2 regions of the Thioalkalivibrio sp. ALJ15 genome follow, and region 1 is predicted to be linked to the other one. Evidence: predicted binding sites of a transcription regulator. Region 1 holds the regulator's gene; the other holds the start of a gene.

What was found. The regulator FliA, encoded in region 1, starts transcription of late flagellar genes. The targets are predictions, from matches to a motif close to GCTAAAGTTNNNNNNNNNNCNGCCGATA.
Region 2: a site for FliA is predicted at 5,225-5,252, ahead of G015_RS14450 (flagellin). Genes of this name have one in related genera too.

Annotation. Positions count from the first base shown of each region.
Region 1 covers NZ_KB912059.1:402,008-413,761, forward strand. The annotation lists gene motD (flagellar motor protein MotD) at 1-192, opposite strand, end outside; gene G015_RS0111115 (flagellar motor protein) at 200-943, opposite strand; gene G015_RS0111120 (chemotaxis response regulator protein-glutamate methylesterase) at 944-2,050, opposite strand; gene G015_RS0111125 (chemotaxis protein CheA) at 2,053-4,185, opposite strand; gene G015_RS0111130 (protein phosphatase CheZ) at 4,265-5,041, opposite strand; gene cheY (chemotaxis response regulator CheY) at 5,144-5,524, opposite strand; gene G015_RS0111140 (RNA polymerase sigma factor FliA) at 5,584-6,345, opposite strand; gene G015_RS0111145 (MinD/ParA family protein) at 6,342-7,166, opposite strand; gene flhF (flagellar biosynthesis protein FlhF) at 7,153-8,403, opposite strand; gene flhA (flagellar biosynthesis protein FlhA) at 8,508-10,619, opposite strand; gene flhB (flagellar biosynthesis protein FlhB) at 10,619-11,754, opposite strand, start outside.
Region 2 covers NZ_KB912060.1:91,256-103,009, reverse strand. The annotation lists gene cobU (bifunctional adenosylcobinamide kinase/adenosylcobinamide-phosphate guanylyltransferase) at 1-352, shown strand, start outside; gene cobT (nicotinate-nucleotide--dimethylbenzimidazole phosphoribosyltransferase) at 509-1,570, shown strand; gene G015_RS0111755 (histidine phosphatase family protein) at 1,567-2,139, shown strand; gene cobS (adenosylcobinamide-GDP ribazoletransferase) at 2,249-3,019, shown strand; gene G015_RS0111745 (YIP1 family protein) at 3,094-3,723, shown strand; gene G015_RS0111740 (hypothetical protein) at 3,912-4,409, opposite strand; gene G015_RS0111735 (nucleotidyltransferase family protein) at 4,406-4,705, opposite strand; gene G015_RS14450 (flagellin) at 5,331-6,734, shown strand; gene G015_RS14150 (flagellar protein FlaG) at 6,810-7,244, shown strand; gene fliD (flagellar filament capping protein FliD) at 7,739-9,088, shown strand; gene fliS (flagellar export chaperone FliS) at 9,130-9,543, shown strand; gene G015_RS0111710 (flagellar protein FliT) at 9,593-9,976, shown strand; gene G015_RS0111705 (bifunctional (p)ppGpp synthetase/guanosine-3',5'-bis(diphosphate) 3'-pyrophosphohydrolase) at 10,087-11,754, opposite strand, start outside.

The DNA.
Region 1 (11,754 bases):
CGGATCGGTCTGCGCCGGTGCCCGGAAGGCGTCCACCAGCGACTCCGACAGCACACGATACTTGCCGTCATCCACCGAGGAGATCGCGTACATCACCACGAAAAACGCCAGCAGCAGCGTGACCAGGTCGCCATAGGGGATGGCCCAGGCCTCGTGATTCTCCGCTTCTTCTGGGCGTTTGCGCCGGGCCATCGCGACCTCACTCGTGGATGAAGCCGCTAAGCTTGCTTTCAATGTTGCGGGGGTTTTCGCCCTCGGCGATGGAGATCAGCCCCTCCATCAGCATCAACTGGTGCTGCGAGCGTTTCTGGATGATTGATTTCAGCTTGTTCGCCACCGGCAGGAACAACAGATTCGCCGACGCAATCCCGTAGATCGTGGCGACAAAGGCCGCGGCAATCCCCGCTCCCAGCTTGCTGGGGTCAGCCAGGTTCTGCATGACCGCCATCAGACCCATCACCGCGCCGACAATGCCAAGCGTCGGGGCGTACACCCCCATGCTCTCGAATACCTTGGCCCCCTGGGTATCAAAATGCTCGCGGTTGTCCAGATCCGCCTCGAGGATCTGGCGGATGGTCTGCGGCTCGGAGCCATCCACCAGCAACTGCAGCCCCTTGCGCGCGAATTCGTCGGTCTCCTCGTCGGCCAGCGTCTCCAGACCCAGCAGCCCTTCCTTGCGTGCCACGTTGGACCACTCCACGATGCGAGCCAGCATCGCCTCGTTGTCGATCCGCGGCGGCTTGAACGCCCAGGGCAGAATGCGCATCCCGTGAAGAAACACCGCCATGCGCGCCTGCACGAGGGTTGCCCCCAGCGTCCCCAGGACCACGATCACAAACGCGGCCGCGTTCCAGAGTGCGCCCAGACCACTCCCCTTCGCGATACTCCCCCCGAGCACCGCGACGAGCCCCAGGGTGATCCCGATGAGGCTCAGGATATCCATCTAGCAGAACCCCTTGACCAGTGCCGGACCCACATCCGGCAACGGATACACCTGATCCACGAGCCCGGCCTCTGCGACTGCAGCCGGCATCCCATACACCACCGAGGTGGCCGCGTCCTGTGCCCAGACCTGCGCCCCGGCGGTCTTCAAAGCCCGCGCACCTTCGCGGCCATCTGCGCCCATCCCGGTTAGCACCACGGCGAGCACCTGCCCGCGCAAGGCCTCGACCGCCGAGCTGAACGCGGCATCCACGCTGGGCTTGTAGATCGTGCCCAACGGGCTCTCGGTCACGCGCACCGTTGTCTGGCTGCCGCGCTCCAGCGTGGTTTGCAGACCGCCGGGGGCCAACAGGGCCACCCCAGGGCGCATGACATCGCCATCCTGTGCCTGCTTGACCCGAATTTGGCACATGGCGTCCAGGCGCTCCGCGAAGGCCGGCGTAAAGCTCGCAGGCATGTGCTGAATCAGCAAGATCGGCTGTGGGAAGTTCGCCGGCAGGGCCTTGAGCACTTCCTGCAAGGCCACCGGCCCCCCGGTGGACGTCCCGATCAGCACCGCGCGGACCTGCCGCAGCGGCACGGCGGGCCGACTGACCGGCGGGGCCTGTCGCTGTACCTCGGCCGCCTTGCGGTCGGACTCTTCACGACGCGCAGAAGGGCGGGCCTCGACCGCTGGTCGCACGCTCCCTGGCTGGCTGACCGAACGGGCCCGGCTGCGCGAAAGGCTGCGCACCCGCCGGCGCAGCAGCATGCGCGCGCTGTCCTCATCGGACGCGATGTCGCTGAAGCGCTTCGGCAGAAAGTCCACCGCCCCTGCCTCAAGCGCATCCAGGGTCGCCTGGGCCCCCTCGGTGGTCAGACTCGAGAACATCAGTACCGGCCGGGGGTTCTCGGCCATGATCCGGCGCACCGCGGTGATGCCGTCCATCACGGGCATCTCGATATCCATGGTCACGACATCCGGGTCCAGTTCCTTGACCTTGCGAATCGCCTCCTCGCCGTTCTCCGCGCTGCCGACGACCTCGATCCCCGCGTCGGCGTCCAGAATTTCACTAATGCGGCGGCGGAAAAACCCGGAGTCATCCACCACCAGTACCTTAACCGGCATCCTTAGCCCTCGATTGTTTGCGCAGGCCGCCGGGTGCGGCCCGCCGACGGGATCTTGTGCGTCAACAAACCCACGAGATCGGCGACATCCAGGATCAGCGCAATCCCTCCATCACCCGTGATGGTCGCGCCTGCCAGGCCCTTCACGCCCTGCAGGTTCTGCCCCAGTGGCTTGATGACCACCTCTTCCTGCCCCACCAGATCATCGACGACCAGCCCTACCTTGCGATCCGCGGTATGCACCACGACCACATGCGATTCCGGTTTGGCTTCGGGGATGAACCCCGGCTTCAACCACCGCTTGAGATAGTGAACCGGAAGCGCCTGATTTCTTACGACAATGACCTCCTGATCATCCACGTAATGGGTCTTGGTCAGATCCAGGTCCAGGATCTCCGAGACAGACGCCAGCGGGATCGCGAATCGCCGCCCGTCGAGGATGACCATCAATGCAGGGAGGATCGCCAGGGTCAGCGGCAGCTTCACCCGCAGCGTGGTCCCGACACCGATCTCGGAATCGATCTCGATGGTGCCGTTGAGCTGCGAGATCTTCGTCTTGACGACGTCCATCCCCACCCCGCGACCGGACACATCCGAGATCTCGGTCTTGGTGGAGAACCCGGCCATGAAGATGACGTTGAAGGCCTCGCGATCGGTCATCCGCTCGGCCATCGCGGGTTCCATCAGACCCTTCTCGACGACCTTGCGCCGCAGGGCCTGCGGATCCATGCCACCCCCATCGTCCTTGATCAGCAAGGCGATGTGATCGCCTTCCTGCGCCGCGCCGAGCACCACCGTACCCTTGCGCGGTTTGCCGGCCTTCTCGCGCACCTCCGGAGTCTCGATCCCATGATCCACGGCGTTGCGCACCAGATGCACCAGCGGATCGGACAGGGCCTCGACCAGGTTCTTGTCGAGGTCGGTGTCCTCGCCGAAGATCTCCAGCTCGATCTCCTTGCCCAGGCTGCGCGACAGATCGCGGATCACGCGCGGGAAGCGATTGAAGACCTTGTTCACCGGTTGCATGCGGGTCTTCATCACCGACGTCTGAAGATCCGACGTGACCAGCGCCAGCGAACTAATGGCCTTGCCCAGCTCGTCATCCACGTGCTGGGTTCGCAACATGCTCAGGCGGTTGCGCACGAGCACCAGCTCCCCGACCAGATTCATAATCTCGTCGAGACGTTCGGTGTTCACACGGACCGAGGCCTCGCCCTGAGGGGCCTGCCGGGCGCCGGCCGCCCCGGCCGCAGGCGAAGACGCCTGTGGCTTGGCTTCGGGAGCCGGCGGTTCCTGTGTCGCGCCAGCGGCTTCGGGCTCCACGCTCGGCTCTTCATGCGGGGACGACTCAGTCACAGCGGGTGCCGGCGCTGCAGTGGCAGGAGGCCCATGACCTCGTGCCTGCAACTCGTCCAGCAGGTTCTCGAACTCATCGTCGGAAATCAGGTCCTCGCCGTCGTCCCCTGGCCCGGCTGCATCCGAATCGGTGTCGGGCAACCCGGCGTCCTCAGTCGACGGCGTAGCGGAGTCCTGGGCCGCCTGCGGCGAACCATCGCCGTGCAGCGAATCCAGCAGGGCCTCGAACTCGTCATCGGTAATCTCGTCATCGGCACCGACCAGCCCCGACTCATCCCCTCCAGCCTTCGCAGTGGCTTCCACCTCGGCGGGGGGTGCCGGTTCCGGCTCCGGTTCGGGGGGCACGTCTGGCGTCGCGATTGCGGCGGGTTCGGAATTGCCGGCCACGTCTTCATTCTTGGCCATCCGCCGCAGGTCTTCGACGAGATCGGCCTCCGCGGGCGTCGGATCGACCCCGGAGCGGAGGTCGCCAAACATCACGTTCAACGTATCGAGGACCCGCAGCATGGTATCCATCAGGTGACCGTCGACCTGACGTTCCCCATTGCGCAGGAGATTAAACACATCCTCTGCGTGATGGCAGACGGTCACCAGCGGATCCAGGCTCAGAAAGCCCGCGCCACCCTTGATCGTGTGAAAGCTGCGGAATACCGCGTTCAACAGATCCCGGTCATCGGGATGCTGTTCCAGGTCGATCAGCTGCTCGTTGAGTCCTTCGAGCAGTTCCCCGGCCTCGATCAGGAAGTCCTGAAGGATTTCGTCGTTGGGGTCGATGGCCATTCGGTCTCTCCGTTCCGGTGAGGCTTGCCGTTGAGGGGTGGGCGCCGGGAAGCCGCCGATTCAGGGATCAGCGGGCTACCTAGAAGCCCAGGCTGGACAACAGATCGTCCACCTCGTCCTGTCCTTGAACGACATCCTGGCCGGAATCTTGAGTCTTCGGCACTGCTGGCCCGTGTCCACGCCGATCGCCCTCACGCCGCTCGGCATCGTCATCCAGCGTCTTCTCCGCAGCCTCGACCGTCTCCATACGCCCGCTGGACAGCCGAATCAGCGTGACCAGGTTCTCCTCCAGGTCGGTCACGAGCTGAATCACGCGCCGGATCACCTGCCCGGTAATATCCTGGTAGCTCTGCGCCATCAGAACCTCCGACAGCAGGCGGCGCAGCTCTTCGGTATCGTCGTTGGCCTGAGCAAAAAACTCGTCCAGCTCACGAGCGAATTCCCGGAACTCGTCGACCGAGAGTTGCCGATTGCGAAAACGGGTCCACTTCGCCGTCAGTTGGCCGGCCTGCTGGCTGAACGATTCGGCAATGGGGAGACTCGTCTCGATCGCGGTCAGGGTCTCGTGCGCGGCCTTCTCGGTCATCGTGACCACATAATTGAGACGCTCGCGGGCATCCGGGATCTCGGCCTGGGTCAACTCGACCAGCCGCGAATCCCCCCGGAAGCTTTGCAAGGCCTCGTGCAGGTCGCGCGTAAGCTTTCCGAGCTCGTCGAAGAGTTCCCGGTCGTAGGGGCGCGCCAGATCCTGGATCAACGCGCGCGCGGCCACCTCATCCCCTGCCTCCAGAACCTGCACGAGCTCCCGCGCGCGAGCGATTTGCTGCTCACTGATCGATTGTTCTTGGTCTGTCATCCAAAGCCCCTTGCTCGCTCCCCATCCCGAACGTGATGACCGGGATCGATCCCCCGGCCATCCATTTGTCTGGACTAGGGGACTTCGACACCGAATCCCAAACTAGCCTTGGGATTCAATGCGTTCGAATATTTTGTCGATCTTTTCCTTGAGGGTTTCCGCAGTAAAGGGCTTCACCACGTAGCCGTTCACGCCCGCCTCGGCCGCCTCGACGATCTGATCCCGCTTGGCCTCCGCCGTCACCATCAGCACCGGCATCGTCTTCAGCTTCTCGTCGGCACGAACCGCCCGCAGCAGGTCGATGCCCGGCATATTGGGCATGTTCCAGTCGGTAATCAGAAAATCGAAGTCGCCGTTCTGGAGCATCGGCAATGCCGTGCTGCCGTCATCGGCCTCTTGGGTGTTGTTGAAGCCAAGATCACGCAACAGGTTCTTGATGATCCGTCGCATCGTGGAGAAGTCGTCCACGATGAGAATTTTCATTCCCTTGTCCACAGGTCACTCCGGGATAAATGATTCATATGAGTACTAGAGCTTGGCCTTCAGAATAACTGCAAAGCCTCGCCGTCTTCGAGCCAGGAGCCCAGGCGCGCGCGCAGTCGGATAACGGCCTGACTGCGGATCTGGCTGACGCGCGACTCGGTCACCCCGAGTACCGCGCCAATCTCGCGCAGGTTGAGCTCCTCGATGTAATAAAGCGACAACACCAGACGTTCGCGTTCGGGCAAATCGCCGAGCGCGGCGGCCAGCTCCTCGCGAAACTCCCCGGCCTCGATCGTGCGCGAGGGCGAGGCCTCCTGCCCCTCGATCACCCGGTCCGCATCACCATCGGTGCCGCCCAGATCATCCAGCGCGAACAGATGGGCGCCGGCATGGTCCTGCAGCATCGAGTAGTACTCGTCGATCGGGACCTCGAGTTCCTCGGCCACCTCGACCCCGCGCGCCGCACGTCCCTCCCTGGCCTCGACCGTCTGGATCGCCTCGGCGATCTTGCGGCTGTTGCGGTGCACCGATCTCGGGGTCCAGTCACTGCGGCGTAACTCGTCGATCATCGCGCCACGGATGCGAATCCCGGCGTAGGTCGCAAACGTCGCGCCCTGCCCGCCCTCGAATTGCCGCGCGGCCTCCAGCAGGCCAATCATGCCGGCCTGGATCAGGTCATCGACCTGGACCGAGGAAGGGAGGCGAGCCATCAGATGGTGCGCGATGCGGTGCACCAGCTCGATATGTTCCGCGACGCGCTGCTCGTGGCCGGCTGCGGCCACGTTCTCGTATCCGTGGAGGCGATTACGCGTCGCCATCATGCGCTCTGCAGCATCCGTTCGACGAAAAACCCGACACCACCATCGGCACCACGGGCCACCGGCCAGCGGTCGACCGCACGGGCGAGTTCGGTAAAGGCCTTGGCCGCCGGGCTGCCCGGATATTGCTGCACGACCGGTGCCCGTTTCTGGACGGCCTTGCGCAGATGCTCGTCCATCGGGATGTAACCGGCGAGATCCAGGATGACTTCCGGCAGGTAGTTGTCGCAAACCGTGGTGAGTTTCTGCAACAAGCGCTCGGCGCCCGCGCGGTCCTGGACCATGTTCGTGACCAGCCGGAAACGCCGCATGCCATGATCGCGATGCAGCACCTTGATCAAGGCATAGGCATCGGTGATGGACGCCGGCTCGTCGCAGACGACAACCAGGGTCTCCTGGACCGCCCGGCAGAAGGTCGTGACGGATTCCTGCAGGCCCGCTGCCGTATCCACCACCAGCACATCCAGCGGCTTGGAATAGGCGCTGAATGCCTGGATCAAACCGTTGTGCTCGAGCTGCGTGAGATTCGCCATCGCCGCGATCCCCGAGGCCGACGGGATGACCTTGATCCCCTCCGGGCCCTCGATCAGCACATCCTGGAGGTCGTTCACCTGTCCGGTCACCAGGTCATGCAGGGTGCGCTCGGGTCGCAGTCCGAGCAGCACATCGGCATTGGCCAGCCCCAGGTCGGCATCAAACAGCATGACCTCGCGGCCCAGCCGCGCGAGCGCCACGGACAGGTTGACCGACACATTGGTCTTGCCGACGCCGCCCTTGCCGGAGGCAACCGCAATGACCTTCAACGGCTGATTAGTGCGTGGCATAGCGTCCTTTCCCCACCGGATGGATCATCTCCAGAACGCCCGCATCCTGAGTACGGCGCGGCGACGGCGCATTGCGGCCGGCATTCGAGAACTCCGCCAGGCTTGCATCGGTCCATCGTTCATCGCGGGAGGATCGACGCGCGGGGCCGCGCTCTTCGCCGAGCGCCCGCCGGGTCAGATCGCCCGTCTCGACCCGGTGGAAGTCTTCGGCAATCCGCTGTCCATCGCTGACAAACGTGAGCCCAAGGTGTTGATCGAGCAATACCGACAACGTCTCCCCCAACTGTTCGGCTTCGTCGAGTTTGGTCAGCACCAGCGCCGATGGCTCCGTCTTCCGGAACGCATCCAGCACCCTTCGCAGCGCCGCCGCCTGAGTGGTCGCGGAGACGACCAGCCAGCTCTCGCGCCGGACATGGTCCGGCCAGCCGGCAAATAGCGACTCGTCGCCCACCGCGGAAGGTGCCTGCCCGGCGGTGTCGACCAGAATCAGATGCCCATCCTCTGCTCGCGCGGTCATGTCGCGCAACTCGCGCGGGCTCTGCAGCACCCGCAATGACACGCCCGCCATCTGCGCGAACGCCTGCAGCTGGCGCGTGGCCCCAATGCGCTGGGTGTCCAGTGTGACCAGCGTAACCGAATCCGCACCCATACGACGGATTTGACGCAAGGCAATGCGTGCGAGTGTAGTGGTCTTGCCCACCCCCGTAGGCCCCACCAGGGCCAGCACGCCACCTTCATCCAGGATGTCCGGATGGCGGGTCGCGATCGCCCCGGAAAGGCGTGCGCGCAGCCGCTCCCAGGCCTGCTCCACCGTGCTGTCGTCGAGAATACTCCCGGCGAGACTGCGCGCCAGTGACTCGCTGAACCCACGGTCCATCAGACGCGCCTTGCACTCCGCCGCCAGCGGATGCCGCGCCGCCCACTGTGCGGCCTCGTTGTCGCTGTGCTGGCGGGTGAGCAGGCTGCGCAGATCCCGCAGCTCCTGGCGCATCGCGGCGAGCTCGGGGTCCGCGGGCCAGGCCGAGCCCGAGCCCGGGCTCGGACGCGAGGCGGATGCCGGCGCCTCACGCGGGGCATGGACCGCGTTCACCGCAGCCTGCTGCTCGCGCTCCGAGACCCCCGCATCGCCATCTTCCAGCGCCGCGACAACCTCCAGCCAACCATCGACACGGCGGCTCGACAGGATCACGGCATCCTCACCCTGCTGTTCACGCACTTGCCGCATCGCATCGCGCATGTCGCGTGCCCGGTACCGTCTCACATTCATCGCTGTTCTCCCGCTCCGCTCAAGGAAAACACTGATCAGTGTTTCCCTCTCGTATCCGATCGCTACTGTTCGTCTCAGGCACCTGTGGGCGTTGCCTGCCGGGCCGAGTCTTCCTGGCCCACCGTGGCCACCACGCGGATCCGCCGGTTATCGGGGATCTCGGTAAAGGCCAGCACCGCCAGGCTGCGCACGGCTCCGCGGAGCCACCCGGCAATCCAGGAGCGGATCTCCGGGGCCACCACCAGGATGGCCGGCTGCCCGCTGGCTTCCTGGCGCTGGGCCGCCTCGGACACCGACCGCTGCAGGCGTTCCGCCAGGCCCGGTTCCAGCCCCACGGTCTCGCCATTACTGCCCTGAAGAGACTTATGCAAGAGCTGTTCCAACGACGGGTCGAGCGCGATCAATGGCAGCTCATCGTCCGGTCCCACAAGGTCCTGCACGATCGAGCGCGACAGCGAGACACGCACGGCCGCAGTCAAAACGCCGGGATCCTGACTCTTCACGCCCTCCTCTGCCAGGGTTTCGGCGATCGTGCGCAGGTCGCGGATCGAGACCTGCTCGGCCAGCAGGTTCTGCAGCACCTTCAGGATTACCGACAGCGAGAGTGTCTTCGGCACCAGATTCTCGACCAGCTTCGGCGAATGCCGTGCCAGCTGGTCCAGCAGATGCTGGGCCTCTTCGTGACCAATCAGGCGATGGGCGTTCTCGCGGAAGACCTGCGACAGATGCGTGGCGATCACGGTGGAACAGTCGACCACGGTGTAGCCGGCGCCCTGCGCCTGATCGCGATCCGCCGGATCGATCCACAAGGCGTCCAGATTGAAGGTCGGATCCTTGGTCGGCGTGCCCGGGACGGTGCCGAACACCTCGCCCGGATTGATCGCCAGCTCGCGATCGGGGAAGACCTCGGCCTCCGCCACCGTGACACCCAGCAGGGAGATGCGATAGGCATTCGGACTCAGTTCCAGGTTGTCGCGGATATGGACCGGTTGCAGCAGGAACCCCAGCTCCTGGGAGAGCTTGCGGCGCACACCCTTGATCCGCCCCATCAGCTGACCGTCCTGGGTGCGATCCACCAGCGGGATCAGACGATAGCCGACTTCCAGGGAGACGAGGTCGATCGGCGGCACGTCGTCCCAGGTGAGATCGCGATTTTCCGGACTGGTGTCCGCCGCTTCGTCAGGCACGCGCTCCACCTCCACGGCCTGCTCGCGCTCGCGCCGCTGCATCAGGTAGGCCGAGCCAATGGCCAGCGAGGCGAGACCCAGGAACACGGCATTGGGCATACCCGGCACCAGCCCCAGCGCGGCGATCACGCCACCTGCCACGTACAGCACGCGCGGGTTGGAGAACATCTGCCCGAACACCTGCTGGCCCATGTCCTGGGTGCTGGAGACACGGGTCACGATGATCGCGGTGGCCGAGGACAGCACCAGCGACGGGATCTGCGCGACCAGACCATCGCCAATGGTCAGCAGCACGTAGTTCGTCGCGGCGTCGCCCATCGACATGCCGTGCTGCAGCGTGCCGATAGTCAGGCCGCCAATGATGTTCACGAACAGGATGAGAATCCCGGCGATTGCGTCCCCGCGCACGAACTTCGAGGCACCGTCCATCGAGCCGTAGAAGTCCGCCTCGCTGGCGATCTCCTCGCGGCGCTTGCGCGCCTCTTCCTGGGTCAGAATTCCGGCATTCAGGTCGGCGTCGATCGCCATCTGCTTGCCCGGCATGGAATCCAGGGTGAACCGGGCGCTGACCTCGGAGACACGCCCCGCGCCCTTGGTCACCACCACGAAGTTGATGATGATCAGGATGGCGAACACCACCAGACCGACGGTGTAGTTGCCGCCCACGACGAAATCGCCAAAGGCCTGGATGACCTGGCCCGCGGCGTCAGTGCCGGTATGCCCCTCCAGCAGGATCACGCGCGTGGAGGCCACGTTCAGCGCCAGGCGCAGCAATGTGGCGACCAGCAGCACCGTCGGGAAAACGGCGAACTCCAGCGGTCGCGGCGTGTAGACCGCGACCATGATCACGACCAGCGACAGCGCAATGTTGAAGGTGAACAGGACGTCCAGGGCGATGGGCGGCAGCGGCAGCACCATCATCGAGAGCATCGCGATCAGCAGGATCGGCGCCCCCAGGCCCCACTTGCCGACAGTCCCCAGGCGGTCGAAGAAGGCCATTAGCGGTTCCTCCGACGGCCGCGCGGCTGCTGCGGATCGAGATAGTCTTCCGGCACCGGCAGGTCATCCGGCATCGCGACGTCTGCATCCGCGCGCTTCAGCTGATAGACGTAGGCGAGGATGCGCGCGACTGCGACGAACAGCCCGTTCGGGATCTCCTGGTTCAGGTCCGTGGTGAAGTAGATTGCACGCGCCACCCGGGGTGCCTCGACGCGAATGATTTTGTGTTCGTCCGCGACCGCGCGGATCGACGCCGCGACCTCGTCCACGCCCTTCGCCACGAGCTTCGGCGCAGCCATGCGCGAGGCCTCGTAGGTAATCGCTACCGCGTAGTGGGTCGGGTTGGTGATGACCACGTCGGCCTTCGGGACTTCCTCCATCATCCGGCGCTGCGCCATCTCCTGCTGCAGCTGCCGGATCTTCTGCTTGACCTCCGGCTTGCCGTCGGTCTCCTTGTACTCGTCCTTCAGCTCCTGGCGCGTCATGCGCAGCTGCTTCTGGTGGTTCCACATCTGAAACGGCGCGTCGATCGCGGCCACCAGGATCAGTGCGGCCGAGACCGCCACGAACGTCCCCAGCGCCAGCTGCGCCGCGTGCGCGATCGCTTGCTCAAGGGGCTCGTAGCCGAGCATCAGCAGGCGATCCGAAAAGGCCCACAACACCGACATCGCGACACCCGCGATGAGAACGAACTTGGCGAAGGTCTTGCCAAACTCCATCAAACCCTGCCACGAAAAAATGCGCTTGAGACCCTTGAGCGGGTTCAGCTTGGAGGCCTTGGGTTTCGCCGCCTGCCAGGAGAAGTTGGCGCCGCCGATCAGGATGGGCGCCAGTACCGCCGCGACCATCAGCACGCCAAAAAGCGGCAGCAGCGTGCGCAACGTCATAAAGATCTGTTCCGACAGATACGGCAGCAGCAGCGAGCTGTCATAGGCCAGATCACGCTCGATGTCGAAGCGCCCGGCCGTCTGTTCGGCCAGCTGCCCGCCCATCGTCGGGCCGAAGAACGTCATGAATCCGCCGGCCGCCATCAGTACGAGGAAGGTCGACAGCTCCCGCGAACGCGGGACCTGACCCTTCTCCTTCGCCTCGCGCAGGCGTTTCGGAGTCGGTTGTTCGGTTTTCTCTTGTCCGC
Region 2 (11,754 bases), on a different contig from region 1:
GATCGAGGCCGATACCGGCCTGGCCGCCGCGCTGGAAGAGGCCGCAAGGCCAGATGAGTGCCTGCTGGTGGATTGTCTGACGCTGTGGCTGACCCAGCTCCTGTGCACCGAGGACGAGGCCCTGATCGAACGCGAGCGGGAGGCCCTGATCGCCACCGTGCCGCGCCTGCCGGGCACCCTGGTGTTCGTCTCCAACGAGACGGGCATGGGCATTACCCCGATGGACGCGCTGTCCCGCCGCTTCGCCGACGAGGCGGGCTGGCTGCACCAGCGCCTGGCCCCCACGATGGACCGCGTCGTGCTGACCGTCGCCGGCCTTCCTCATGTGCTCAAGGGTGAGCCGCTGGAATGAATAGACCAACGCGCGAAACAGGCACCGTCATTGCGAGGCGCGCAGCGTCGAAGCAATCGGCCCGGGGTGAACTGACGGATTGCCACGTCGCCTTCGGCTCCTCGCAATGACGGGCGTCATTGATGAAGAGTGTTGGTTTCAACATCGGAGGAACACGTGACCGAAGACTGTGACTGGCTGCAGGTGCCGCCGGCGTCCCTGAGTGCCGACGCGCGCCAGGCGGCCGCCGAGCGGCAGGCCCAGCTGACCAAGCCGCCGGGTTCGCTCGGGCGGCTGGAGGCGATCGCCGAGCGCTTGGCCGCCATGCAGGGCGTGGGCCAGCCCACGCTGGAGCGGGTTCATGTCGCGGTGTTCGCTGGCGATCACGGTGTGGTGGCGGAAGGCATTTCGCGTTTCCCGCAGGCCGTGACCGCGCAGATGGTCGCGAACTTCGCGAACGGCGGTGCGGCGATCTCGGTGCTGGCGCGGCACCTGGGCGCGTCCATTGAGGTGATCAACCTGGGTACCGTGGCCCAGCCACCGGCCGTCAGCGGTGTGCAGCAGCTGAACCTGGGCCCCGGCACCGCAAACCTGGCCCGCGAACCCGCGATGACGCCGGCGCAGCTGGAACGCGCGCTGAACGCCGGCCGCCAGTGTGCCGAGCGCGCGCGGCGGAGTGGCACACAACTGTTCATCGGCGGCGAGATGGGCATCGGCAACACGACCGCTGCGGCTGCACTCGCCTGCTCAATGCTGGACCTGCCGCCGGTCGATCTGGCCGGGCCCGGCACGGGCCTGGATGCAAATGGGGTACGCCACAAGGCCGAGGTGATCGAGCAGGCGCTGCGCACCCACGCCGCGGTGCGCGGCGAGGCACTGGGCAGCCTGCGCTGTCTGGGGGGGTTCGAGATCGCGGGGCTGGCCGGCGCTTACATCGCCGCGGCGCAGATCGGGCTGCCGGTGCTGGTGGATGGTTTCATCAGCACCTCGGCGGCGCTGGTGGCCGAGCGACTTTGTCCGGGTACGGCGGACTGGTTTTTCTATGCCCACAGCTCGGCGGAGCCCGGCCACCAGCGCCTGTTGGCTGCGCTGGCGGCCGAGCCGCTGCTGGATCTCGGCATGCGCCTGGGCGAGGGCAGTGGGGCGGCCACGGCCGTGCCCCTGCTGCGCCTGGCCTGCGAGCTTCACGCCGGCATGGCGACCTTCGCCGAGGCTGGCGTGTCGGGCGATACCCCATGACCAAATCGGTCCGTATCGGTCTGCTGCGCCACGGCGAGACGACGGGTGCCGGCTTTCGCGGGCGCGGCTGCGATGATTCGCTGACCCCGGAAGGCGAGCGGGCGATGTGTGCGGCGTTCGAGGCTTCGGGCGAGTGGGATCGTGTCGTGTGCTCGCCACTGCAGCGCTGCCGGCTTCCGGCCGAGGGCTTCGCCCGCGCGGCCGGGCTCCCCGTCCAGTGTGATCCCCGCCTGCAGGAGCTACATTTTGGGGACTGGGAGGGGCAAACGGCCGAGGCCCTGATGCAGACGGACGCCGAGGCGCTGGGTCGGTTCTGGGAAGACCCGTTCGGCTACCCGCCACCCAACGGCGAAGACCTCGGCAGCTTCCGCGACCGGGTGCTGGCCGGCTGGGAGCAGAGCGTGATCGCGCCGGGCGGTCGTGTCCTCGTCGTCACCCACGGCGGGGTGATTCGCCTGCTGCGTGCACAACTGGAGGGCTGGCCGTTGGAGAAGCTATTGTCGATCGAAGTGCCGTTGGCCTCTTTGCACGTTGTCGAGCCGGGCCAGCGCGAGGAGATGCCCTCGTGATCAAGCAAAACAAATGTAGGAGGCCAGCCCTCTGGCCGATCGGGAATATGCCAACGCCCCATCGGCCAGGGGGCTGGCCTCCTACAGCAGGAATGGAAGGGGGGGCGCAATGAACTCGGTATTAGCCCCCTTCTGGCTGGCCCTGCAGTTCCTGACCCGCGTGCCGACGCCGGCGCAGGAGCCGCGGCCCGAGGACCTCGGCCGTTCGGTCCTGGCCTATCCGCTGGTGGGGCTGATCCTGGGTCTGGTTCTGGTGCTGGTGGGGATCGGGCTTTCCGCGATCCCCGGAGCGCCGGTGTTGCTGGTCGCGGCGCTGGTGCTGACCTTCTGGGTCGCGCTGACCGGCGCACTGCACCTGGACGGGCTGGCGGACACGGTGGACGCCTGGGTCGGCGGTCAGCGGCACCCGGAGCGGGCCCAGGCGATCATGAAGGACCCGGCCTGTGGCCCGATGGCGGTCGCGGCGCTGATCCTGATCCTGTTGCTGAAAGGTACGGCGCTGGTGGCGGTGGTCGATACCGGCGCCTGGGTCGCGCTGCTGCTGGCGGTGCTGCTGGGGCGCGTGGTGCCGCCGGTGCTGTTTCTGACTACGCCCTACGTGAACCCCGTCGGATTGGGCGCGGACATGGCCAGGCACCTTCCACGCAGCGCCGCCATCGGCGTTGTCGCAGTCTCGGCTGCCGTGGTGCTGGTGCTCGGCCTGCTCTCCGGCCTTTGGGGGGTGATACCGGCGTTGCTCGCCGCTGGGCTGACGCTGTGGGTGGCAACGCGCGTACTGAGACACTGGCTGGGAGGCTTCACTGGCGACACGGCCGGTGCGACGCTGGAGCTGGTGGAGACCCTGACCCTCGTGATTCTGGTGCTGACGCTCGCGGGCTGAGCCCGGGTCGATCAGGCCAGGGTCAAGGCAGACGTTGTCACGAAACCGTCACGGGATTGCCACATACTGACGGGATGAGCTCATTCCCCTCTCGCCTGAACCCGGGCCTTCTGGTCCTGCGCACGCTGACGAACCCCCTGCGGGCGGTGCGGGAGGTGGGCGAACTGGAGGCGACACCCCCCTGGTGGCAAACCTTTCTGCGTCTGGCGCTCCCGGTGCTGCTGGTCAGCGTGATTGCCAGCCAGTGGCTGTACCAGGTCATCCCGACCGGGCTGCCGCCGGAGGCGATGCCGGGGGCCTGGGGCTTCGGCGTCTACAGCGTGCTGGCGATGAGCATCGGGGTGCTGGGTCTGGCCTGGTCCGCGCACTACCTGACCGAGCTGTTCCAGGGCTACTCCCATCCGGACCGGGCGATGCTGGCGGTGACCATCGGCCTGCTGCCCGCCTGGGTGGGCAAGGTCGCCGCCGCCTTTCCCTGGCCGTGGGGCAACACGGTCGGCCTCCTGCTGATCCTCTACAGCTTGTGGCTGCTGTACTGGTCGCTGCGCGGCATCCTCGGGCTGCGCCGCGGCAATCGCATTGGCCTGTTCGTGGCCACCGTCTTCTGCGGCGCCTTCATCACCCTCATCTTCGGTTGGCTGCTGATGGACCTGATCCCCGGTGCTACCCCCGAGACCCGCATCGGCACCACCTGGCTGATCTGAGACCCCTCGTTCGCGGGATAACACTCGTAGGAGCCCAGCCCTCTGGGCGATGGGGGGGTTGGCCAGCCCCAATCGGCGAGAGGGCTCGCCTCCTACTGTAGCGGGATCACACCTGGGGGAGATGCTGATCTAATCGCCCGATGGGCAGGGGCTTGTGACGCCTCAAGGAAACATTGATCAGTGTTTCCTTAATGGCTGGCGGGCCCGATCCTCAGGTGCTCCTGCGCGTAGGTGCGCAGGGTCTGGTAGTCGGTGTGCATCTGGTCGGTGAAGTGGCAGGCGCGCTGCAGGGCCGGGGCCAGGTCGGCCGGCTTTTCCATGTATTCGTGGACCAGACGGTTGCGCAACTGGCGCATCTGCAGCCACGCGTCGGCGTTCTGGATGAGGCCGAGCTTTTCCAGACGGGACAGGTTGTCGATAGCCGGACCCGCGTTCTCCCCGGCACAGGCGAGAAACGCCGGGATGAACTTGTCCATGATGGTGTCCTGCATGCGACCGAACTTTGCGCCAAAGGATTCAAGCCGGTCCACCCCGGTGTCGCTGGCGAGCAGCGCCTGAACGCGGTCGGGATCGACGGTGCAATCGCCTTCAAGCAAGCGTTCTCTCACCGCCAGCAGGTGCTTGTCCTCACGATCCACCAAATCAATCAGCCGCGCGAGCCGCTGCGGTGGCGTCGCGACGGTCACAGGGCGACACCCGTGCGGTCGGCATGCGCATCGATGGGGCGGTGCGGCGTCCCGCGTGGATGCACCACGATGTCCACACGGCGTTCGCCCAAGCGGCGTTGCAATGCCGCAGACAGCCGAAGTTCCCGGTCCAGCAGGTCATTCGGGGTGCCGTCTGCCTCGATGTAGAGGTCGATGTCGCCACCGCGCGCGGTATCATCCACGCGCGAGCCGAACAGCTTCACGTGTGCATCCGGCCCGAATGCACGGGCCACTTCCTCGCGGATAATCGTCTGTTGTTCGTCGCTCAGGCGCATCGCTCAAGTATATCAAGGCCCTGGGCACATACCCGAACCGTCTCGCCTTCAACCACCACCGTCATCCCGCGAACCCACCACACCCCTGTCATTGCGAGGAGCGCAGCGACGAAGCAATCGGTCGGGAGCAACAAGGTGCTGGAATCAAGCGGCTTGCCACATGCAGCCGATTGCCACGTCGCCTACTGCTCCTCGCAATGACGGGGTGAAATCGCCACCCTTGAGGGGCCGGGGCGCGGCGCCCGTTTCCGTACCATCCTGCCACCCGAGTCATCCCGGAAACCGCGCAGCGGTTATCCGGGATCTCGGCGGTGGGGATTGGCAAGGCCAGTGGGTATGCCCGGCGCGTGAGATCCCGGCTCTCCGCTTCGCTGCGGCCGGGATGACCGTGTTGATGGGGGCTGCGGGCAGGATAACGACAGGGGCGTACTGGTCGCGTTCAGGAGGGCGCTGGAAAGCGTTGCGGCGGGTGGGGTGGCAAGGATTTGCCGGGGGTATGAAAAAAAATAGTGATGTAGGCCTAAAGGTTCTGTGGGGGAGGTCGTTAAGGGTCCTGAGAGCGGGGATCGTCCCGTTCACCAGAACCGCCCGAGGCGGTGACGAACGACTCTACAGGAGAGCGATCATGTCCCAAGTAATCAACACCAACGTTCTTTCCCTGAACGCGCAGCGCAATCTGGGCAACTCCCAGGGCGCGCTGGCCCAGAGCCTGGAACGTCTGTCCTCGGGCCTGCGTATCAACAGTGCCAAGGACGACGCGGCCGGTCTGGCCATTTCCGAGCGCTTCACCTCCCAGATCCGCGGCCTGAATCAGGCGGCGCGCAATGCCAATGACGGTATCTCCTTCGCTCAGACCGCGGAAGGCGCGCTGGGCACTGTTGGCGATGCCATGCAGCGAATTCGTGAACTCGCAGTCCAGTCCGCCAACGATTCAAATTCCGCATCAGATCGAGAAGCACTGAACAACGAAGTCCAGCAGCTGATTGAGGAGATCAATCGGGTTGCGGATTCGACGGAGTTTAACGGTGAAAGCATTTTGAATGGCGAGCTGGAGGATCTGGTCTTCCAGGTGGGAGCCAACCAGAACCAGACCATTTCAGTCGATGGTGTGGATGCCCGAGGTTCCCAATTGGGTTCGGGCGCGCTGGCCACTGGAGAATCGCTGCGGAATGACGGGGATCTGTTTGACGAAGGTGATCTGGATGTCGACGGAGATACCGACATTACGATCAATGGCCGTGCGGTTGATCTCGATGGCGCTGGCGACTTGGACGATGTTGTTTCTGCTATCAATGAGCTAACAGAGTCCACTGGTGTGGAAGCGGCCCGCGCCGAAGAGGTAGTCACGGAGGGATTGGAATTCACGGCTGGTGATGGTACTGCAACGTTCACCGTTGGTGACGACACCTATAACGTGGACATGTCGGGGATTGAAGATGCTGAAGACGCGGTAGACGAACTCAATCGTGTATTGTCCGATTCGGGTATCGTTGCGAGCCTCAACGACGATGATGAGATCGTGTTCACCTCCGATAGTGACTTTTCAATCTCGGTTGATGCTGATGGCGAACCCTTGGAGTTCGGCAATATCGGGCATGAGGACGATGTCGAATTTCTGCGTGGGATCGAGTTGACTGGACCGCTGGGCGATGAGATTTCTGTGGGCGGAGAGAATGCCGGCGATCTGTTCGGTACTGGGCTGGAAACGGAACAGCAGTCCCTGAACAACGTGAATGTTCTGACGCGTGAGGATGCCACCGATACGATTGGCGTGGTCGATGATGCGCTGCAGCAAATCAGCGGGCTTCGTGCCGAATTGGGTGCGGTGCAGGTGCGCTTCGAGAACACCATCGCCAACCTGGAAATCTCCTCGGAGAATCTGTCGGCCGCCCGGTCCCGCATCATGGATGCCGACTTCGCATCCGAGACCGCCGAGCTGACCCGTGCCCAGGTGCTGCAGCAGGCGGGTACCTCGGTGCTGTCGCAGGCCAATGCGGTTCCGCAGAACGTGCTGGCCCTGCTGCAGTAAGCTCGATCACTCGAGCTTCCGAGTTGAGGGTGGGTGGCGGTTTCGCCATCCACCCCTTCTGACGAGGACAGTGTCATGAGTGATGGTATTGGAAGTATCAGCTCGCCACTGGTGGCTGTGAATGGCCGAGGTGCCCAGGGTGGAGAACGTATGGCCACCGGTATGGGGCAAATAGCCAAGGAAGGTGGCTCGGCGGTGTCGGCCAGCAGTGGGTCTGGTGCTTCGCGGGTGGCCGAGCAGGCCGTGGCGGAGCGTACCAAGCCGGCGGAACCGGTCGAGGCTTCGGACATGGAGCGTGTCGTGGAGTCGATCAATGCCTATTTGCAGTCGACGAAGCGTGCACTGGAGTTCAGCGTGGATGACGTCAGTGGCCGGACCGTGATCACCGTAATGGATGGTGATCGCGAAAACGTGATCCGGCAGATCCCGCCGGAGCAGATGCGGGCCCTGGCCGAGCAACTGCGCGACGAGCAGACGCTGGATGGGACCGGGCTGGTGGACCGGGCCTAATGGCCGTGGTTTTACCCGCACGTTTGATTTGTTGTTGAGCCGGGCCCGGTAACGGGTCCGGCTTTTTCGTTCCCGTCCCCCGGTATTCTTGCCCGGCAGGTCCTCGGCCTCTCTTTTCCTGCGCGGTACGCTCAGGCCGTCATCCCGGCCGGAGCGCAGCGCAGAGCCGGGATCTCGGGGGCTGGTGCCACCCCGGCAGTGTGGGTTGGTCACGCGCCGGAGATCCCGGATAACCGCTGCGCGGTTTCCGGGATGACGGTAGTGGCGGTGTGGTGTGATCGGGGGATGGTTGTGCCGGTGGCGGTGGTGGGCGCTGGCTTATGGTTGTTCGCAATGACCGGTAAGGCCTGCGGCTGGAGGTTGGGCCTTGGGTGTGGGGTATGCCTGCCGGTTTTTTCTGCGCGTGGCTCAAGATTTGGGCTAGGCTGTCGTAATAGCAAGTACAAGCACGTGCATGGGGCCCGAGACGTCGGGTGCCGAGGAGCGGAAAGACGATGGCAATCAGTTCACTGGGTGTGGGTTCCGGGCTGGATCTCAATCAGATCGTCGGGGACCTGGTCAACGCGGAGCGCGCGCCGCGCGAGGAGCGTCTGGATCGCCGCGAGCAGAAGGTCGAGGCACAGATTTCGGCATTCGGGGAACTGACCAGCAGCGTTGACCTGCTCGGCTCATCGCTGTCTTCGCTCGCGGGCTTCGAGCCGCAGCAGGTGGTATCAGTCGGTGACGAGAGCGTCGCCCGCGTAACCACGGATGGCACTGCCGAGAACCGCAGCTTTTCGCTGGAGGTGGAGCAACTGGCGCAGGCGGAGATTCGTGCGACGGCTTCAGGCGCGTTTGCCGATGGTGACGAAGAAGTGGGCGCCGGCCAGCTCACGATTCAGGTGGGCGATAACGACGTAACGCTGGATATCGAGGAGGGCATGACCCTTCGCGATGTGCGTGATGCGATCAACGAATCCGGCGCGGGTGTCGCCGCGTCCATCGTGAACGACGAGAACGGCGCTCGGTTGGTTTTTGAATCGGGTGAGACTGGCGCGGCCAATACCATTGGGATTTCGGTAACCGGTGGCACGCCCGAGGGGCTGGGACGACTGGAAAATACCGAGGTGGCGCGCGAGGCGCAGGATGCCAGGGCGTTCATCAATGGTCTGGAGATCAACAGCGCCAGTAACACCCTGGGCAACGCGATCGATGGGGTGGAAATCGAGCTGACCGGCACCTCGGGGGGCGCACCGACGACCGTCTCGATCGACGAGGACCGCGACGAGCTCCAGCAGCTGCTGGAGGGCTTTGTCGAGAACTACAACGCATTGGTCGGACAGACCAGCCAGCTGACCCGGTTCGATCCGGAATCGGAAGAAGGCTCGGTACTGACTGGCGACAGTACGGTACGCAACATCCGCAGCCGCCTGGGCAATGCGCTGATGGGGAACGCACAGGTGCCGGAAGCGACGGCCTCGACGTTTGCGGAACTGGGCATTGTCTCCAACCGGGACGGGACGCTCAGCTTTGATTCCAGCCGTTTCAACGAGGCACTGGACCGGGATGGATTCGACACGGTGGCTGACGTGGTGCGCGACATCAGTGGTCAGGCGGAGGGTATCGCGAACAGCTTTACCGGGCGTGATGGCTTGATTGCGGCGCGCACCGATGGCCTGCAAGGAGAGCTGCGCCGCATCGGGTCGCAACGTGAAGACCTGGACATGCGTATGGAGCAACTGGAGCAGCGACTGGTGCGGCAATTCTCGCGGATGGACCAGATGGTGGCCCAGATGCAGAGCACTGGCGATTACCTCACCAACCAGCTGGCGAACATGCCGCTGGCCAACAACAACTCTCGTTGATGACCGCCGCCACGCGGTGAATAGATAACGGAGACACGCAGATGTATGGACCGGGGATGAATCGCGGCGTGAATCAGTACCGCCAGTCGGGGGCGTTGGCCGAGGCGCAAGTGGCCGACCCGCACCGGTTGATTCAGATGCTGTTTGAAGGTGCGCTGGAGCGGATTGCTGTAGCCAAGGGGGCAATGCAGCAGGGCAACGTGGGCCTCAAGGGCGAGAAGATCGGTAAGGCGATTGATATCGTCGAATCGCTGCGGGCCGTGCTGGACCACAAGCACAGCCCCGAGCTGTCCGGCAATCTGGATGCGCTATACGAATACATGAGCCGCCGTCTGCTGGAAGGCAACGCCCAGAACGACCCGGCGGCGCTGGACGAGGTCGCCAAGCTTCTGCGCGAGATCAAGGCCGGCTGGGACGAGATTCCGCCCGAGGAACGTCAGCGCAAGGCCGGTTGAGGCGTCTGACCTTGACCGCGGGATTGCCGCGTGCTGTCGTTCGCCGATCATGACGACAAACGATGCGGGTACAGAGGACTCCGGTGCAACGCTGGAGGATGCGGTGGAGGCCGTACGCGGCCTGATGGACCAGGCCATCCGCGAAGAAGACTGGGACCGCCTGGAAGAGCTGGATCTGAAGGCGCGTGTGCTGGTCGAGCGCGCGTTTGGCGAAGAGCCCGTACCATTGCGTGATGACACGGGCGAGGCCCTGCGCAGCGCGCTGGAACGCCTGTCGGCGTTCTACGAAGAAACCGTCCCGATCCTGGCCGAACGCCGCGGCGATGCCAGCCGCCAGTTGCGCGAACTGCGCGCGGGGCGGAAAGGCACCAACGCCTACGAGAACATCCGCCGTAACTCCATGCGCTCCGGGCCGATGAAGCCCGGCGGTTAGGGGCCTGTCCTACGTTGGATCGCGCAGAGGGCTGCGCTCCTACAGGTGGCCGTGTTGGCGTAGGAGGCCAGCCCTCTGGCCGATGCAGTAGTGCTTACGCAGCCGGAAGCTCAGGCTGATGGATTTGGGATGCGGCGCACGGACTGGACGCTGTCGAGGGATTGCAGGCGGTCGAACAGGGCGCTGAGTTCGCCGAGGTCGGTGATCTCGGCTTCGAGTTCCATGTGGACGCTGCGGTCGTAGGGGTCGGTGCGGGTGTTCACGCGCAGCAGGTTGATGCCGCTGGCGGAGAAGGCGTTGCCGACTTCGCCGAGCAGACCGGCGCGGTCGTGGGCCTCGAGCTCGAGGGTGATGGGTTCGCGTTCGGGTTCGTCGCCCCAGGAGACGGGGATCAGGCGGCCGCGCTTCTCCTCCGGCATACGCAGGATGTTGATGCAGTCGCTGCGGTGGACGGATACGCCGGCGCCGCGCGTGATGAAGCCGACGATCGGGTCGCCCGTTTGCGGGTTGCAGCAGCGCGCGCGGGAGGTCAGCAGGCCGCCGACGCCGCGGATGCGGATCTCGTCGTCCTGGATGCGTTCTTCCCGGCGCGGTTCGGTGGGCTGGGGCGGGGCCGCCTCTTCGGCACGGGCCTTTTCCGCCTGGCGCTGCTCGCGCAGCTGCTGGGAGATGCGCCCGGCGATCTGGTTCGTGGTGATATCCCCGGCGCCGAGCGCGATCAGCAGCTCGTCGAAGGTCTGGAACTTCATGGCTTCGGCGAGCGCATTGCGGTCCAGATTGGAACCGCAGCCCAGACGCTGACATTCCCGGTCGATCAGGTGTTTGCCGGTGGCCAGGTGTTCGTCCTGGTGCTGCTGGCGGAACCAGGTGCGTACCTTGGAGCGGGCGCGGGCGGTGTTCAGGTAGCCGAGATTGGGGTTGAGCCAGTCGCGGCTGGGGCCGCCCTCGCGGGTGGTCAGCACCTCGACGCGTTCGCCGGACTTCAGCTTGTAGGTCAGCGGGACGATATGCCCGTCCACCTTGGCCCCCCGGCAGCGGTGGCCGACCTCGGTGTGCACGGCGTAGGCGAAGTCCAGTGGCGTGGCGCCCTGGGTCAGGTCCATTACCTCGCCCTGGGGTGTGAGCACGAATACGCGCTGGTGCAGCGGCTCGCTCTGGATCTCGTCGAGCAGGTTCTGGTCGGAGTTGTCGGCGGCCTCCAGCAACTGGCGCAGGCTGCTGATCGCGCGGTTCAGCGCCTGATCCTCGCGCCCACCCTCCTTGTAGCGCCAGTGCGCGGCGACCCCGAGTTCGGCGAAGTCGTCCATCTCGCGGGTCCGGATCTGCACCTCGACGACCTTGCCCTCGGGGCCGACCACCGCGGTGTGCAACGACTGGTAGCCGTTGTCCTTGGGATTGGCGATGTAGTCATCGAACTCGCTGGGCAGGTGGCGCCAGTCGTTGTGCACGATGCCGAGCACGGTGTAGCAGGTGGCGAGCTCATCGACGATTACACGGGTGGCGCGCAGGTCGTAGAGCTCGTCCAGCGAGGTCTGCTTGCGCTGCATCTTCTTCCAGATGCTGTAGATGTGCTTGGGCCGCCCGAACACGCGCGCCTGGATGCCGGCTTCGGCCAGCCGGTCGCGCAGGGTATGGGCGAAGCGCTCTACATACGTCTCGCGCTCAGTTCGGTTCTCCTCCAGCCCCTTGGCGATCTCGCGGTAGGTCTCGGGTTCGAGGATGCGCAGCGCGAGGTCTTCCATCTCCCATTTCAGCTGGCCCACGCCCAGGCGGTTCGC